DNA from 2 places in the Rhizobium sp. R339 genome. Region 2 is predicted to be linked to the other one. Evidence: predicted binding sites of a transcription regulator. Region 2 holds the regulator's gene; the other holds the start of a gene.
The links. Region 2 encodes LexA, which represses DNA repair genes until DNA is damaged. Its sites were predicted from a motif close to TGTTCNNNNTGTGTTCNG; they were not measured.
Positions count from the first base shown of each region.

Region 1 (7,232 bases), on a different contig from region 2:
ACCCGTTCGATATGAGCCCACGAGCGGTCAGTGACCTCCTGGACAAGCGCAATTTCATGAGCGGTCCAATGATGTGGCAGCTTATGATGGACGGCCATGAGCGCTGTGAGTTTGCCGCTTTTAACCAGAGGCAGGCAGATGGTCGCCGCAATGCCTATTTTCTGGAACGTGGCTGCCTCTTCCGGCGCGATCTCCTTCGAATTGTCATTGATGACAAGGGGGCGGCCGGCGGAAAGCTCATCAACAGCGAGCCGGCCAAAATCTCTGAGATGGTATCGGCCAGTAATGTGGCCCGAACCGGGGGCTGCCCAGTCTCCTCGAATGGTGAAGCCGTCCTCGTCTGCGTCCATATCGGCGTAGGCGCAAACGGACACACCTAATTGTTGGCCGAGCATGCGCGTGCTGGTTTCCAATATGGAATCCGCGTCGTGAAGCGCGGATGTCGCCTTGCCAAGCGCGTCCAGAAAATCCAGCCGCGCCGTATAACGTGCCTTCTCCGCCTCTGATTTTGCGCGCTCGACAGCTGACCACGTCCGTTCGGCAACCTCCGTCGCGAGAGCAATATCGTTATCTGTCCACTTGTGTGGAATGGGGTGGTGAAGAAACAACATAGCTCTGAACCGGCCATGTTTGATCAGGGGCACTGCCAAGACTGTTCTTGATCCGATCGCATGGAACGCCGCAGCCATGCTTCCGACCCGATGGTCCCGGTCCACGTCGTCTACGCACATGACCCGCCCGGCCTTGAGCTCGTCGATGATCGGCGGACCGAAGTCATTCATGCGGTATTTTCCCGCTACACTTGCGATGCGCCCATCCGTCCAGTCGCGCTCCACGGTGACATGTTCTTCTTTTTCATCGATTTCACCGTAACCAACCCGTGCTATGCCGAGCGCTCTGCCCAACGCTTCGGAAGCCGCGGCCATCACTGCAACCGGATCGGCGATATCCCTGAGGGTCTCCTCCAACGCGAGATGGAAGGACTGTCTGTTTTCCAGCATGACGCGCCGGGTGGTTTCGGTGACGGCACAGAACATCCCCCGCACCACACCCTGATGATCGCGAACCGGCGAATACGAGAAGGTAAACCAACTTTGCTCGTCATAGCCCGCCCGGTTCATAACGAGCGGAAGGTCCTCGCGGAAAGTTGCGATGCCTTTCATCGCCCTGTCGATAAGCGGAAAGATGTCCTCCCAGATCTCCTGCCAGATATCCTTGAACCGCGCCCCAAAGGCGGCCGGATGCTTGCTTCCGAGTATCTGCGCATAGGCATCGTTGTAAAGGAAGGTCAGTTCCTCGCCCCATGCCACGAACATCGGGAACTGGCTATCGACCATGAGCGCCGTCACCGACTTCAAAGACTGATCCCAATGTTCCGGCGGACCAAGGGGCGTAGGTGCAAAGTCAACCGTTCTCAGGAGACCCACGACTGGGTTTGACGTGAGCTCGGTCTCCAAACCTTCAGACCGGGCAGCCATCAGTCCCTCATCAGTGCAGATCCCAGTATCCGTCATTGCGCCCCCGCGTGTTAAAGCGACAGTCAACGTTTTCGACCGCGACAGAGTTCCGCACCCGCTAAGCTAACGTATCGCGGTGCTGGAGAGGCTCGTATTCGCGGGGGGACTTGCGGCCGACGAGGGATGCGACAAGCGGACATCGTTTTTCACATACGAACTTGCCCCGTCCCGGTGGACGAGGCTTTTCGTACGATCGAACGGTAACCTAGACGCAGCTGGGTTGGTTCACGATCGTAGGAATGGCTATACGCTGCACGTAGATGCCCTCGCAGCTTTGATCTGATCCCGAAGTGGTTCGTGCGGAGCTTTGGTGCGCTCCCATCGAGCAATGCTCCGCGCGGTCCGACAATTTCATATTTATCGGACACGACGTGACCCTATCAGTCTACGCTGCCCGTCGCGATCTTCCGAGGCGCTTGATTGCTTGCTCAAGCGGCCGCTCGCCGTCGCAATAGTCCTGCCAGGCGGAGCTTTTGGCAAGCAGCGCCGGCACCGTGCGAAGCGTAAACCGCTTCGGGTCAAGATCGGACTTCACCTGCGCCCAGGTGAGTGGCATCGACACGGTAGCGCCGGCACGGGCGCGCGGTGAAAGCGGTGCGACGGCCGTCGCCATCCGGTCGTTGCGGAGATAGTCGAGGAAAATCCTGCCGCCGCGAAGGCTTTTGGTCATCTTGATCAGATAGAGGTCGGGATTGTCACGCGCCATCTGCTGGCAAACATCATGCGCGAAACCCTTGGCCTCCGCCCATAAGAGAGGCTTGCGTTTGTTCACGGCAAGCGGGGTGACGACATGCAGGCCCTTGCCGCCCGTCGTCTTGCAGAAGCTGACGAGGCCGAGCTCGTCGAGCCGGTCGCGCATCTCGCGGGCGGCCGCGACCACGGTCGCAAACGGCACGTCCGGACCAGGATCAAGGTCGAACACCAAACGGCCGGGCACCTCCGGTTTGCCCGGCTCACAATTCCACGGATGCAGCTCGACACCGCCGATCTGGGCGATCGCCGCCAGCCCCTCGATCCGATCGATCTGCAGGTAAGGCTTCTTGTCGCCGAAGACCTTCACCAGTTCGAGCAGGTTAGAGGTGCCGGGCATGGCATGGCGCTGAAAGAACTGCTCGCCGCCAATGCCGTCGGGCGCTCGGATGATCGAACAGGGCCGGCCCTTGATGTGATCGATCAACCAGGCGCCTACGGCCTCATGGTAGCGCGCAAGCTCTTCCTTTGTGACGGGCTCTCCATCACCAGCATCCGGCCAGAGCGGCTTGTCGGGGTTGGAGATGAGGACACCCATGACCTCGGCCTTCGCGCCTTTGCGGCGAGCGGGTTTGTGTCTGGCGGCCGCGGCAGGTTCAGCGATTTCGGTCCTGGCCGGCGCCGGATTTTCGGCCTCGACTTCTCTTGCCGGCTTGTCCTCGCGCAGGCCCTTGAAGGCAGCCTGTCGGACGAGGCCGTCCGCGGTCCACCCTTCAAATTCGATCTCCGCGACAAGCTCGGGCTTCACCCAGACAACTTCGGCTGTCCGCTTCGGAGCGCCGACACCGGTGAATGGCGACCTCGCCGTTTCGAGAGCCTGCAGTTTCGGCAGCAGCGTCTCGACTTTTTTGGCGCCGTAGCCGGTTCCGACACGCCCGACATAAACGAAGTGATCGCCGCGGTGCACCCCGGCCAGCAGGGATCGGAATCTGCCGTTGGTCTTGGCATAACCTCCGATCACCACCTCGTGCCCGGCCCGACATTTCGACTTCGCCCAGGTATCGGTGCGCCCGGATTGATAGGGTGCATCCATCTGCTTGGAGATGACGCCCTCGAGGTGCAGCTTGCAGGCGGAGCGGAGCACGGCGTCGCCGCCGGACTCGAAATGTTCAACATAACGGATGTGGGGATCGTCGCCGGTAGCGGTCAGAAGCTTTTGCAGCCGCTCCTTCCGCTCGACCAGGCGCATCGACCGCAGGTCCTCTCCGCCATCGAACAACAGGTCGAACGCGAAGTAGACAAGGTCTCCTGTCTTGCCTTCCGACAGGGCCGCCTGAAGTGCGGCAAAATCCGGTGCGCCATTCTCATCAAGCGCGCAGATCTCGCCATCGATGATGCAGTCGGGCAGTGCGGATGCGGCATCGGCGATCGCTGGATACTTCCTAGTCCAGTCGAGACCTTTGCGTGTCTTCAGCGTCGCCGTTCCATCGGCGACCCGCATCTGGATGCGATAACCGTCGAACTTGATTTCGTGCAGCCAGTCGTCGCCGGCCGGCGGACGATCGAGCCTGTCGCAAAGCTGCGGCTCGATGAAATCCGGCAGGTCGACCACGGTGGATGTCGCGAGATCCTTGCTGGACCTCTTCTTGCGTTCGGCGGCGGCCAGGCCATGCTTGCTGTCCCAGACGGCATCCGCCTCCACATCCGCGTTCGCCATCATGAACGGTCGCGGCTTGCGCCCCTTGCCTTCGGCGATTTCATCCATGCTGCGGCCGGAAGCGACCGAGGTCGCGTTCTCCTCCAGGACAGCCGCACCGTTTTCGTCGACCGAATGATCGTCATGATGTTTGATCAGCAGCCAGTTCGTCCGCTTGCCGCCATCGCGGTCATTGCGCATGCGCACCAGCACGAAGCTGCCATGCAGCCGCTTGCCCTCGAGCGTGAACTTGAAATCGCCCTTCCTCAAGGTTTCTTCCGGAGACTTGCTGCCCTCCGGCTCCCAATAGCCGCGGTCCCACAACATCACCGTGCCGCCGCCATACTGGCCTTTCGGGATCGTGCCTTCGAAGTCGCCGTAATCGAGCGGATGATCCTCGACCTCGACAGCCAGCCGCTTGTCATGCGGATCGAGCGATGGCCCCTTGGTCACCGCCCAGGATCTGAACACACCGTCGAGCTCGAGCCTGAGATCATAGTGCAGCCGTGTGGCATCGTGCTTCTGGATCACGAATCGGCGCCGGTTCGACGGTTTGACTCGCGTCTCACCGCTGGGTTCGCTGGTTTTCTTGAAATCGCGCTTGGCCCGGTATTTCGAAAGATTGTCGGCCATGAAACTCGAACTCCTATCAACGCGCACCGGCGCTAGCTTCCTTCACCGCTTATCGCTGTGAGACCCTCAGCGCGCCAGCATCCCCGAGACTGCGCCGGACGGCGGCGACTTGGCTGGAAGCGATATCCGCCGAAACGACGATCTCGCCTTCCAGCGGTGCGTCCTGACGCGCGCCTCCGCCATGCGAGGCATCGCCGCCCGAGGGCGCCGCGCCGGCACTATTCCGGTTGCTCGCCGACTGGATGAATATGTCTGGTCTGGATATGCCGTGCTGCTGAACCAGATGTTCGACGGCGAGATCAGCCGCTTCTCGGGTTTCGAACGTGGCTGTGATCGTCGTGGTGCTGTCATCGGCCATTAAGGTCTCCTGATGTTGCTTTCCTCAAATGAGAACGCGGCCGGCGGCTGCTAGTTTCGACAGCAGGCCCGGACGCCCCCTCAAATGTTGATATCGCGCCAAAGCCTGCTATGTTCTGTTTTTGTTTCGGCGCACATCACCTGCCGACGCCATCGCGATCGCTGAAGCCGCCATGAACGACATGAGTTCGACCCCCGTCCGAAAAATCATCCACGTCGACATGGACGCGTTCTATGCGTCGGTGGAGCAGCGCGATAATCCGGAATTGCGCGGTAGACCGGTTGCGGTGGGCGGATCGGCCGCCCGCGGCGTGGTGGCCGCAGCAAGCTACGAGGCCCGCAAATTCGGTGTCCACTCGGCGATGCCGTCGGTGACGGCGAAGCGAAAGTGCCCAGACCTGATCTTCGTGCCGCCGCGCTTCGAGGTTTATAAGGCGGTGTCGCAGCAGATCCGCGAGATCTTCGCCGAATATACGCCGATAATCGAGCCGCTGTCGCTCGACGAGGCCTATCTCGATGTCACCGAAAATCTCAAAGGCATCGCGATTGCCACGGAGATCGCGTCGGAGATCCGCGCGAGGATCAAGCAAGTCACCGGCCTCAATGCGTCGGCCGGGATATCCTACAACAAGTTCCTCGCCAAGATGGCGAGCGATCTGAACAAGCCGAATGGCCAAGCCGTTATCACCCCGAGGAACGGACCGGCCTTCATCGAGACTCTCCCCATCAAGAAATTTCACGGCGTCGGCCCTGCCACGGCGGAAAAGATGCACCGGCTCGGAATCGACAACGGCGCCGATCTCAAAGGGAAGACGCTCGAGTTCCTGGTGGAGCATTTCGGGAAGTCGGGACCCTATTTTTATGGCATTGCCCGCGGTACCGACGAGCGCCAGGTCAAGCCGAACCGGGTGCGCAAATCCGTCGGCGCCGAAGACACGTTTTCGCAGGACCTCCATGCCTTTGAGCCGGCCCGTGAAGGGCTGCAGCCGTTGATCGAAAAGGTGTGGGGCTATTGCGAGACGAATGGGATCGGCGTCAAGACGGTGACGCTCAAGGTCAAGTATGCCGACTTCAATCAGATTACCCGCAGCAAGACTGTTCCCAGTCCTCTGGCCGCGATCACCGATCTGGAGGAGATCGTCGGCCTGCTGCTGGCGCCGATTTTTCCGCCGCGCAAGGGCATTCGCCTGCTCGGCGTCTCGCTGTCGTCGCTCGAAAGGCGCGCCGCCGGAACGGAGCCGCAGCTGAGATTGGCGCTTTAGATCGCCAGCGTCGGGCTCGGCAGGCGCGCGCGGGCATCGTGCTTAACCCGGAACGTGCCTGCCGGCAATGACCGCAGGATTTCCTCTTCGCGAACAAGGCCGTCGATCCAGCCCACGCGCTGGTCGCGTGTCAGGACCACCATCTGCCGGTGTGAATAGGCGCGATATCGGCATTCGCCACGATGGTCAGGATGGCGCAGTCCTCCGCCCAATTCACAGCCGCCGGGCGCCAGATCCCCGCAAAATAGAACCGGTCGCCATTGGCGAGCGAGAAGCTGAAGCTCTTGTGGCGAAACTCCGAGACGGCACCAGGCAGGTGGGTGGGAAACGTCCTTCCGAACGGATGAGGTTCACCGCGCGCGGACCGCCGCCGCGTGGGCGCCAATCCCCAAGGCAGTTCCACTATCTCTACATCGCCGTCATGGCGCTTGACGATAACGCGGCGCTCGTTGAACGGCTGAGGGATAATCGTGTGCGGTTAGCCGAAAACTGCTAATCTCCCCGAATGCGCGCCGGTGAGACCGAACTTCAAATGGTCATGCGACACGTTCGAGATGGTGCCGCCATCGTCGCGCGGCAAACTGGGCTTTCTCAAAAAACTCGTCACGCTCCGCCTGCCAACAAGGGATGCCGAGGAACTGCTCGTCCTGCTGGAGCGCATACAAACTGAGCATATATTGCACCTGCAGCGGCTCGGTCGCGAGTTGATGAGGCCACCCTCGAAGGGAAGAGCTATGTGCAATGATTATCGGTTGATGGTGGATATCGCCTCGGTTGTCGAGGATTTCGCCGATCTGAAGATCAAGATCCGTTTCGGTGAAGGCGCGCCGAACCTCGAAGCGCGCGAGGACATCAAGATCACAGATATCGGCCCGATCGTCAGGACGATCGGCGGAGCCCGCGATGAAGCCGAGCTCGTGCAGCGGCGTTGGAGCTGGCCCGGACCGAACAAACGGCCGGTTTATAATTTCCGGTCGGAAGGTCGGGAGTTCACTTCCAATCGCTGCCTGATCGTTGCCGATGGCTTTTACGAGTTCACCGATCCGAAGGACCCGAAAAAGAAGCGCAAGGACAAGT
Region 1 covers NZ_LOKV01000027.1:337,289-344,520, reverse strand. Annotated here, with positions in the region: gene ATY76_RS30435 (GAF domain-containing protein) at 1-1,514, opposite strand, end outside; gene ligD (DNA ligase D) at 1,903-4,536, opposite strand; gene ATY76_RS30425 (hypothetical protein) at 4,586-4,894, opposite strand; gene dinB (DNA polymerase IV) at 5,067-6,155, shown strand; partial or broken gene ATY76_RS30415 (SOS response-associated peptidase family protein) at 6,152-6,624, opposite strand; gene ATY76_RS30410 (SOS response-associated peptidase) at 6,890-7,232, shown strand, end outside.
Region 1: the regulator LexA is predicted to act here: its motif matches at 5,006-5,023, upstream of dinB (DNA polymerase IV).

Region 2 (7,232 bases):
CTGCTGCTGTTCTCGCCGGTCTTTCTCGGCGCAGGAGCCGCTTTCTGGTTTCTCGCGGCATCGGATTTTCCAGTCGTTGCATTGCTGCTCTGCCTGTTGGCGCTGGCGGTCGCGATCCTCGTGATCGGTAGCAGCAGGGTGGTTTTGCGGGCAATGCTGCTGGCGCTTGCTTTCGTGGTCTGCGGCATGCTGTCAGCGCAGCTGGAGACCTGGCGAGCCTCGACGGTGATCCTCGATTCCGCCGTGACGACGACGGTGACAGGCCGCGTCGAGCGGCGCGAGGGCGACGACCGCGGGCGATGGCGCTACATTCTCGCCGTCACCGCCACCGAGGCGCCGACGCTGAAGCGGCCGCCGGAGCGTGTAACCGCAATCGCCCGCAGCACCGGCGCACCCTTCGAGATCGGCGACATCATTACCGGCAGGGCGCGGCTGACGCCGCCGTCAGGTCCGGCGCTTCCCGAACTCAACGATTTCTCCTTCGGCGCCTATTTTGACGGCATCGGCGCGAACGGTTTCTTCTACGGCGCGCCTGAGAAGGTCGACTTGCAGGCAGGCCCGCAGGCCGCGGCATCAGTGCCCGAGGCGCTGCTCGAATGGCTCTACCGGCTGCGCAGCGGCATCGGCGATCGCATAAGATCGGTGCTGCCCGGCGACACCGGCGCTTTTGCGGCCGCCCTCGTGACGGACGAACGGCGCGCCATTTCGAACGAGACGACGGAGGCGCTGCGCCAGTCTGGCCTTGCCCATATCATCGCCATATCGGGTCTCAATATGGCCTTGTCCGCTGGCATCTTCTTCGTCGGCTTTCGAATGCTGCTCAGCCTCTTTCCCGTCGTCGCCCAGGCCTATCCGACGAAGAAGATCGCCGCCGCCGGCGCGCTCCTTGCCGTCACGGCCTACTTCCTGATCTCCGGTTTCGCCGTCTCGGCCGAGCGCGCTTTCATCATGATGGCCGTGATGCTGATTGCCGTCTTCTTCGACCGGCCGTCGATCAGCCTGCGCAATGTCGCGCTGTCCGCGCTTGTCATTATCGCCATTTCGCCCTCCGAGGTGTTGGGCCCGAGCTTCCAGATGTCCTTTGCTGCGACATTGGCATTGGTTTCCGGGTATCAGATGTGGAAGGACCGGCGCGTCCGGGAAAACGCCTTTCTGAAATTGCCGATCATCAGGCCCATCGTTCCGGTGGCGGGGTTCTTCATCGGCGTCTTCCTGACCTCGCTGATCGGCGGCTTTTCGACCGCGCTGTTTTCGATCGAGCATTTTCATCGCCTGACCGCTTACGGCCTGCCGGCAAATCTCGCGACGATGCCGATCATCTCCTTCATCGTCATGCCGGCCGGGCTGCTGGCGATGCTGCTCATGCCTTTCGGCCTGGATGCCGTGCCCTGGAAGGTGGTTGGATTCGGCCTCGATCTGGTGATCGCGGTCGCAAAGACGGTTTCCGGCTGGGGCGGCGACATCGGGGTCGGACGGTTGCCCGGCTGGTACTTTGCAGTGGCTGTCGCCGGCTTCCTGCTCGTGACCCTGCTACGCACCCGGTTGCGGCATATCGGTGCTGCCGTCATTGCCGGCTCGACGCTTGTTTTGCTGCTTCTGCCGGCTCCTCGCGCCCCGGATCTGGTGATTTCGGAGGATGGCGCTCTGGTCGCGGTCGTGGAGGCGACCGCTATGGCTTCCAATCGCCCGAAGCCTTCGGATTTCATCTTCGATCAGTGGCAGCGAGCATTGGTCCTGCCCACGCATCATCCTCCGAAGATGCTGGAAGGCCCGGCGATTCCGGAAGGAGAAGATCGGCGCCTCAAGCTTTCCGCAGATCAGCAGGAGGAGGTGAGGACCGCGATGCAGGCCGCCGCAACGGGCGGCGAAACAAACCGCTTTTCCTGCGTCAAAAAGGCCTGGTGCATATCGCGGCTTGCCAGTGGAAAGGTCCTGACCGTCATCGACAATGCCGCCTATCTCGGTCCGGCCTGCGATGTGGGCAACATCGTCGTGACGTCGGTGCGGCTGCGCTTCGACCGTTGCCGCTCAGGCGCAATGCTTTTCACCGGAGAGACGCTCCGCAAGAGCGGTTCCGTCGAATTGCGCTTTACGGATGACGGTCCGCAAACCGTCACCGCATTCGGCCTGCTGTCGAGGCCATGGACGCGCCATCGCGCCTATGACTGGCGCACCGGCAATTTCGCCGAATCCGGCGTAATCGATGTCAGTGATAGCGGCGGATGAGACCGACGAGCTTGCCCTGAACCTTGACGCGATCAGGCCCGAAGATACGGGTCTCGTAAGCCGGGTTGGCCGCTTCCAGGGCGATCGATGCGCCCTTGCGGCGGAAACGCTTCAGCGTCGCTTCCTCGTCGTCGACGAGCGCGACGACAATGTCGCCGGGATTGGCGGTGCTGCCGTTGCGAATGATCACGGTGTCGCCGTCGAAGATGCCGGCATCGATCATCGAATCGCCTTTGACCTCGAGCGCATAATGCTCGCCATTGCCGAGCATATCGGCTGGAACGACGATGTCGTGGGTGTTGTTCTGGATCGCCGAGATCGGAACGCCGGCGGCGATGCGGCCCATGACCGGCACCGAAACCGAGTTGCCGTTATCGGCAACGGGCTTTGCTGGAGCGGGCGCGGCCACAGGCTGGGGCTTGCCGAGGCTGCCTTCGATGACGCTCGGCGAAAAGCCGCGCCGGGGCTGGATGCTGGGGCTGTAGGCTTCCGGAAGCTTGATGACCTCAAGGGCGCGAGCGCGATTCGGTAGGCGGCGAATGAAGCCGCGCTCCTCGAGCGCCGTGATCAGCCGGTGAATGCCGGACTTGGAAGCCAGATCCAGGGCATCCTTCATCTCGTCGAAAGACGGCGGAACGCCGGATTCCTTCATGCGCTCATGAATGAAAAGGAGAAGCTCCTGTTGTTTGCGCGTGAGCATCGACGTCAGACCCCGTGATTGAAACAAATCCAGAACAGACACTATATGTTCCATATGTGTTCCGCAAGTAGCTAAATTTCCGTAAAACTTGGCTCCAACTCGTTGAGATTTTTATTTTCATTCGCCGGATCGCCGGGCAGGCCTTGAATTGAGATGAGCACTGGCGCACATCTCTAGCTGTTTCGGGAGGGGATATCATGAACAGGCATTCCGCCAACCCGCATCCGCTGGATCACTTGGTGCTGCCCGTCGTCAATATCGATCTGGCGCGAGAGAGGCTCGGCAAGCTCGGCTTCACCGTCGCCGCCGATGCGCGCCATCCCTTCGGGACGGAGAATGCCTGCGTCTTCTTTGCCGACAAGACCTATCTGGAGCCGCTCGGGGTAGCGAGCGTCGAGGAGAGCGAGGCATCGGCGCGGAAGGGCAATGTGTTTATCGCCCGCAACCAAGCTTTCCGCTTCCGCTGCGGCGATGAGGGGCTTTCGGCGGTGGCTTTCGGCACTGCGGATGCTGGCCGAGATCATCATAACTTCGTTGGCAAGGCATCGAGCGCCGGTGAAATGCTGCAGTTCAGCCGGCCGATGACGATGCCGGATGGATCTGAAAGCATCGCCGGCTTCAAGCTCGCCTTTGCCGCTGACCTGCGCGCACCTGACTTCTTCCTCTTCAGTGTCGAGCGTATCAGTCCGCTCCCGGCAGATCGCGGCGCGCTGGAGGCGCATGCAAATGGCGTCACAGGCATTGCCGAGGTGGCGCTTAGCGCGCCGGACGCTGCGGCATTCGGAACTTTCGTCGGCCTTGCCGCGGGACAATCGGCGATCGAGAAAACCGGCTTCGGCGTGAAGATCGCGGCGTCGAATGCAAAGATCAACCTGATGACGCCGGAAGGGCTGGAAGCTTATTTTGAGATCGCCGTTTCGCACGCCGAACGCGGCCTGCGCGGGCGGGCCGTCCTCTTCAATGTCGCCGATCTTGCCGTGACAGAAGCGCATTTGGCTGCTAACGGGGTGACCTACACGCGCAAGAACAATCGCATTCTGGTGAAGCCCGCGCCCGGGCAGGGCACGCTCTTCGCCTTCGAGGAACCACGATGAGCTCCAATACGAATTCCGAAGTCAAGATCGGCGAAGGCAACGGTCAGGTCACCTTTTCCAATACCGGCCGCCTGTCGCTGATCGCCGGCCCCTGCCAGATGGAAAGCCGCGATCACGCCTTCATGGTGGCCGAGACGCTGAAGGAGCTTTGCGGCAAGCTCGGCATCGGCCTGATTTACAAGAGCTCCTTTGACAAGGCGAACCGCACGTCGCTTTCGGCCGAACGCGGCATCGGGCTGGAAAAGGGCATGGAGGTTTTTGCCGATCTCAAGAAGGAATTCGGGTTTCCCGTTCTGACCGATGTTCACACCGCCGAGCAGTGCACGGAAGTGGCAAAGACCGTCGATGTCCTGCAGATCCCGGCCTTCCTCTGCCGCCAGACCGACCTTCTGATTGCCGCCGCCAAGACCGGCCGCGTCGTCAACGTCAAGAAGGGCCAGTTTCTCGCTCCCTGGGATATGAAGAACGTCCTGAAGAAGCTCAATGCCAGCGGCAATCCGAACGTGCTGCTGTGCGAGCGCGGTGCCTCCTTCGGCTACAACACGCTGGTCTCCGACATGCGCTCGCTGCCGATCATGGCGGCGATGGGCGCGCCGGTCGTCTTCGATGCCACCCATTCGGTGGCACAGCCGGGCGGGCAGGGCGATTCCTCCGGCGGTCAGCGGGAATTCGTCGAAACGCTGGCGCGCGCGGCCGTCGCCACCGGAATTGCGGGCGTCTTCCTCGAAACTCACCAGGACCCCGACAATGCGCCTTCCGACGGCCCCAACATGGTCTATCTCAAGGACATGCCGCGGCTCCTCGAAAAGCTGCTGGCCTTTGATGCGATCGCCAAGGCGTGATGTTCAACAGGCTGACATGATCGTGTTATAGGCCACATCGGAGCGCTGGTCCGGAGGCGTGAAACTGCAGCATTGTAATTTGCACGCCTTCGATTATGACAGGCTTCGAACGACTTATCACCCACCGAGCAGGAAGAACCCATGACTGCAATCACCGATATTATCGCCCGCGAGATTCTCGATAGCCGTGGCAACCCCACCGTCGAAGTCGATGTCTATCTCGAAGACGGCAGCATGGGCCGCGCGGCCGTTCCCTCGGGTGCCTCGACGGGCGCGCATGAGGCGGTCGAGCTGCGTGACGGCGGTAAGCGCTATCTCGGCAAGGGCGTTGAAAAGGCTGTCGAGGCTGCCAACACCGAGATCTTCGACGCGATCGGCGGTATCGACGCCGAAAACCAGATCCAGATCGACAACATCATGATCGAGCTCGACGGCACGCCGAACAAGTCGCGCCTCGGCGCCAATGCCATCCTCGGCGTGTCGCTCGCCGTCGCCAAGGCTGCCGCCCAGGCTTCCGGCCTGCCGCTCTACCGTTATGTCGGCGGTGCTTCCGCAAGCCTGCTGCCGGTGCCGATGATGAACATCATCAACGGCGGCGCGCATGCCGACAATCCGATCGACTTCCAGGAATTCATGATCATGCCGGTCGGTGCGGATTCCATCCGCGAAGCCGTCCGCATGGGCTCGGAAGTCTTCCATACGCTGCGCAAGGAACTTGCCGCACAGGGCCATAACACCAATGTCGGCGATGAAGGCGGTTTCGCACCAGGCTTGAAGAGCGCGCCCGAGGCTCTCGACTTCATCATGAAGTCGATCGAGAAAGCCGGCTACAAGCCCGGCGACGACATGTATATCGGCCTCGATTGCGCCTCGACGGAATTCTTCAAGGACGGCAAGTATGTTCTCGAAGGCGAAGGCCGCACGCTCGAGCCGGGCGCCATGGCCGAATATCTGGCCGAACTCGCCGGCAAGTATCCGATCATTTCGATCGAAGACGGCATGGCCGAAGACGACTGGGACGGCTGGAAGGCGCTGACCGACCTGATCGGCAAGAAGACCCAGCTGGTCGGCGACGATCTCTTCGTCACCAACTCTGCCCGTCTTCGTGACGGCATCCGCATGGGCGTCGCCAATTCGATCCTCGTCAAGGTCAACCAGATCGGTTCGCTGACGGAAACGCTGGATGCCGTCAACACGGCGCACAAGGCAGCCTACACCGCCGTCATGTCGCACCGCTCCGGCGAAACGGAAGATTCGACCATCGCCGATCTCGCGGTCGCCACCAACTGCGGCCAGATCAAGACCGGCTCGCTGTCGCGCTCCGACCGCCTTGCCAAGTACAATCAGCTGATCCGCATCGAAGAAGGCCTCGGCCCCCAGGCCCAATATGCCGGCCGTTCGATCATCCGCGGCTGATCGGATCTGATTTTCAATCGCTTGAGCCCTGCGCCTTGTGAGAGGCGCGGGGTTTTTTATTGCCCGTTTTTTAGAGTCAACGAACGGTTAATCTCTGCGCGTTAGATTGAACGAATTGGTAATGCGTTCAAGAGCATGCGTGTATGTGGACAAAGCATCATAAGAAGAGAAGAATCGGTCGCTTCGTCATTCCGGCCATGACGGTCGCCTTCCTCTCCTACTTCGGTTATCATTGCATCCATGGCGATTACGGCCTGCGCGCGACGGAGACGTTCGAGCGCCAGCGGATTGAGCGCGAAAAAGAGCTTGCGGTCTTGAAGGCGAAGCGCGAACATCTGGAAAGTCAGGTCGCGCTCCTGAGTGACGGCTCGCTCGACAAGGATATGCTGGACGAAAAGGCGCGTTACCAGCTCAATATGTCGCGCGCGGACGAGATCGTCATATTCAACCACTATTCCAATTAACTGGAATTCAGTTAATTGCGATTCATGTAATCTTTTCAACAATTTATCTCAGAATATGAGCCATGCAATTATGGCATTGCTGTGGTCATATTTCTTCCCTATGGTACGCGCCATCGAGAACCGATAAACCCATAGGGAGGGTTGAATGGCGCCGCGAAAGACCGCGACCGTTTCCAGCCGCAAAACTGCAGCAAAATCCACAGTCAAAGCATCGAATGGCGGCCCGGTAGCCGACTTCGATCGTGATGAAGAGCTCAAGGCCTATCGCGAGATGCTGCTGATCCGCCGCTTCGAGGAGAAGGCCGGCCAGCTTTACGGCATGGGCTTCATCGGCGGCTTTTGCCATCTTTATATTGGTCAGGAAGCTGTCGTCGTCGGCATGCAGATGGCGCAGAAGGAAGGCGACCAGGTCATCACCGCCTATCGCGACCACGGCCACATGCTGGCGACCGGCATGGAAGCGCGCGGCGTCATGGCCGAGCTGACCGGC
Region 2 covers NZ_LOKV01000003.1:151,435-158,666, reverse strand. Annotated here, with positions in the region: gene ATY76_RS07430 (ComEC/Rec2 family competence protein) at 1-2,226, shown strand, start outside; gene lexA (transcriptional repressor LexA) at 2,207-2,926, opposite strand; gene ATY76_RS07420 (VOC family protein) at 3,124-4,020, shown strand; gene kdsA (3-deoxy-8-phosphooctulonate synthase) at 4,017-4,862, shown strand; gene eno (phosphopyruvate hydratase) at 5,004-6,278, shown strand; gene ATY76_RS07405 (septum formation initiator family protein) at 6,422-6,742, shown strand; gene pdhA (pyruvate dehydrogenase (acetyl-transferring) E1 component subunit alpha) at 6,888-7,232, shown strand, end outside.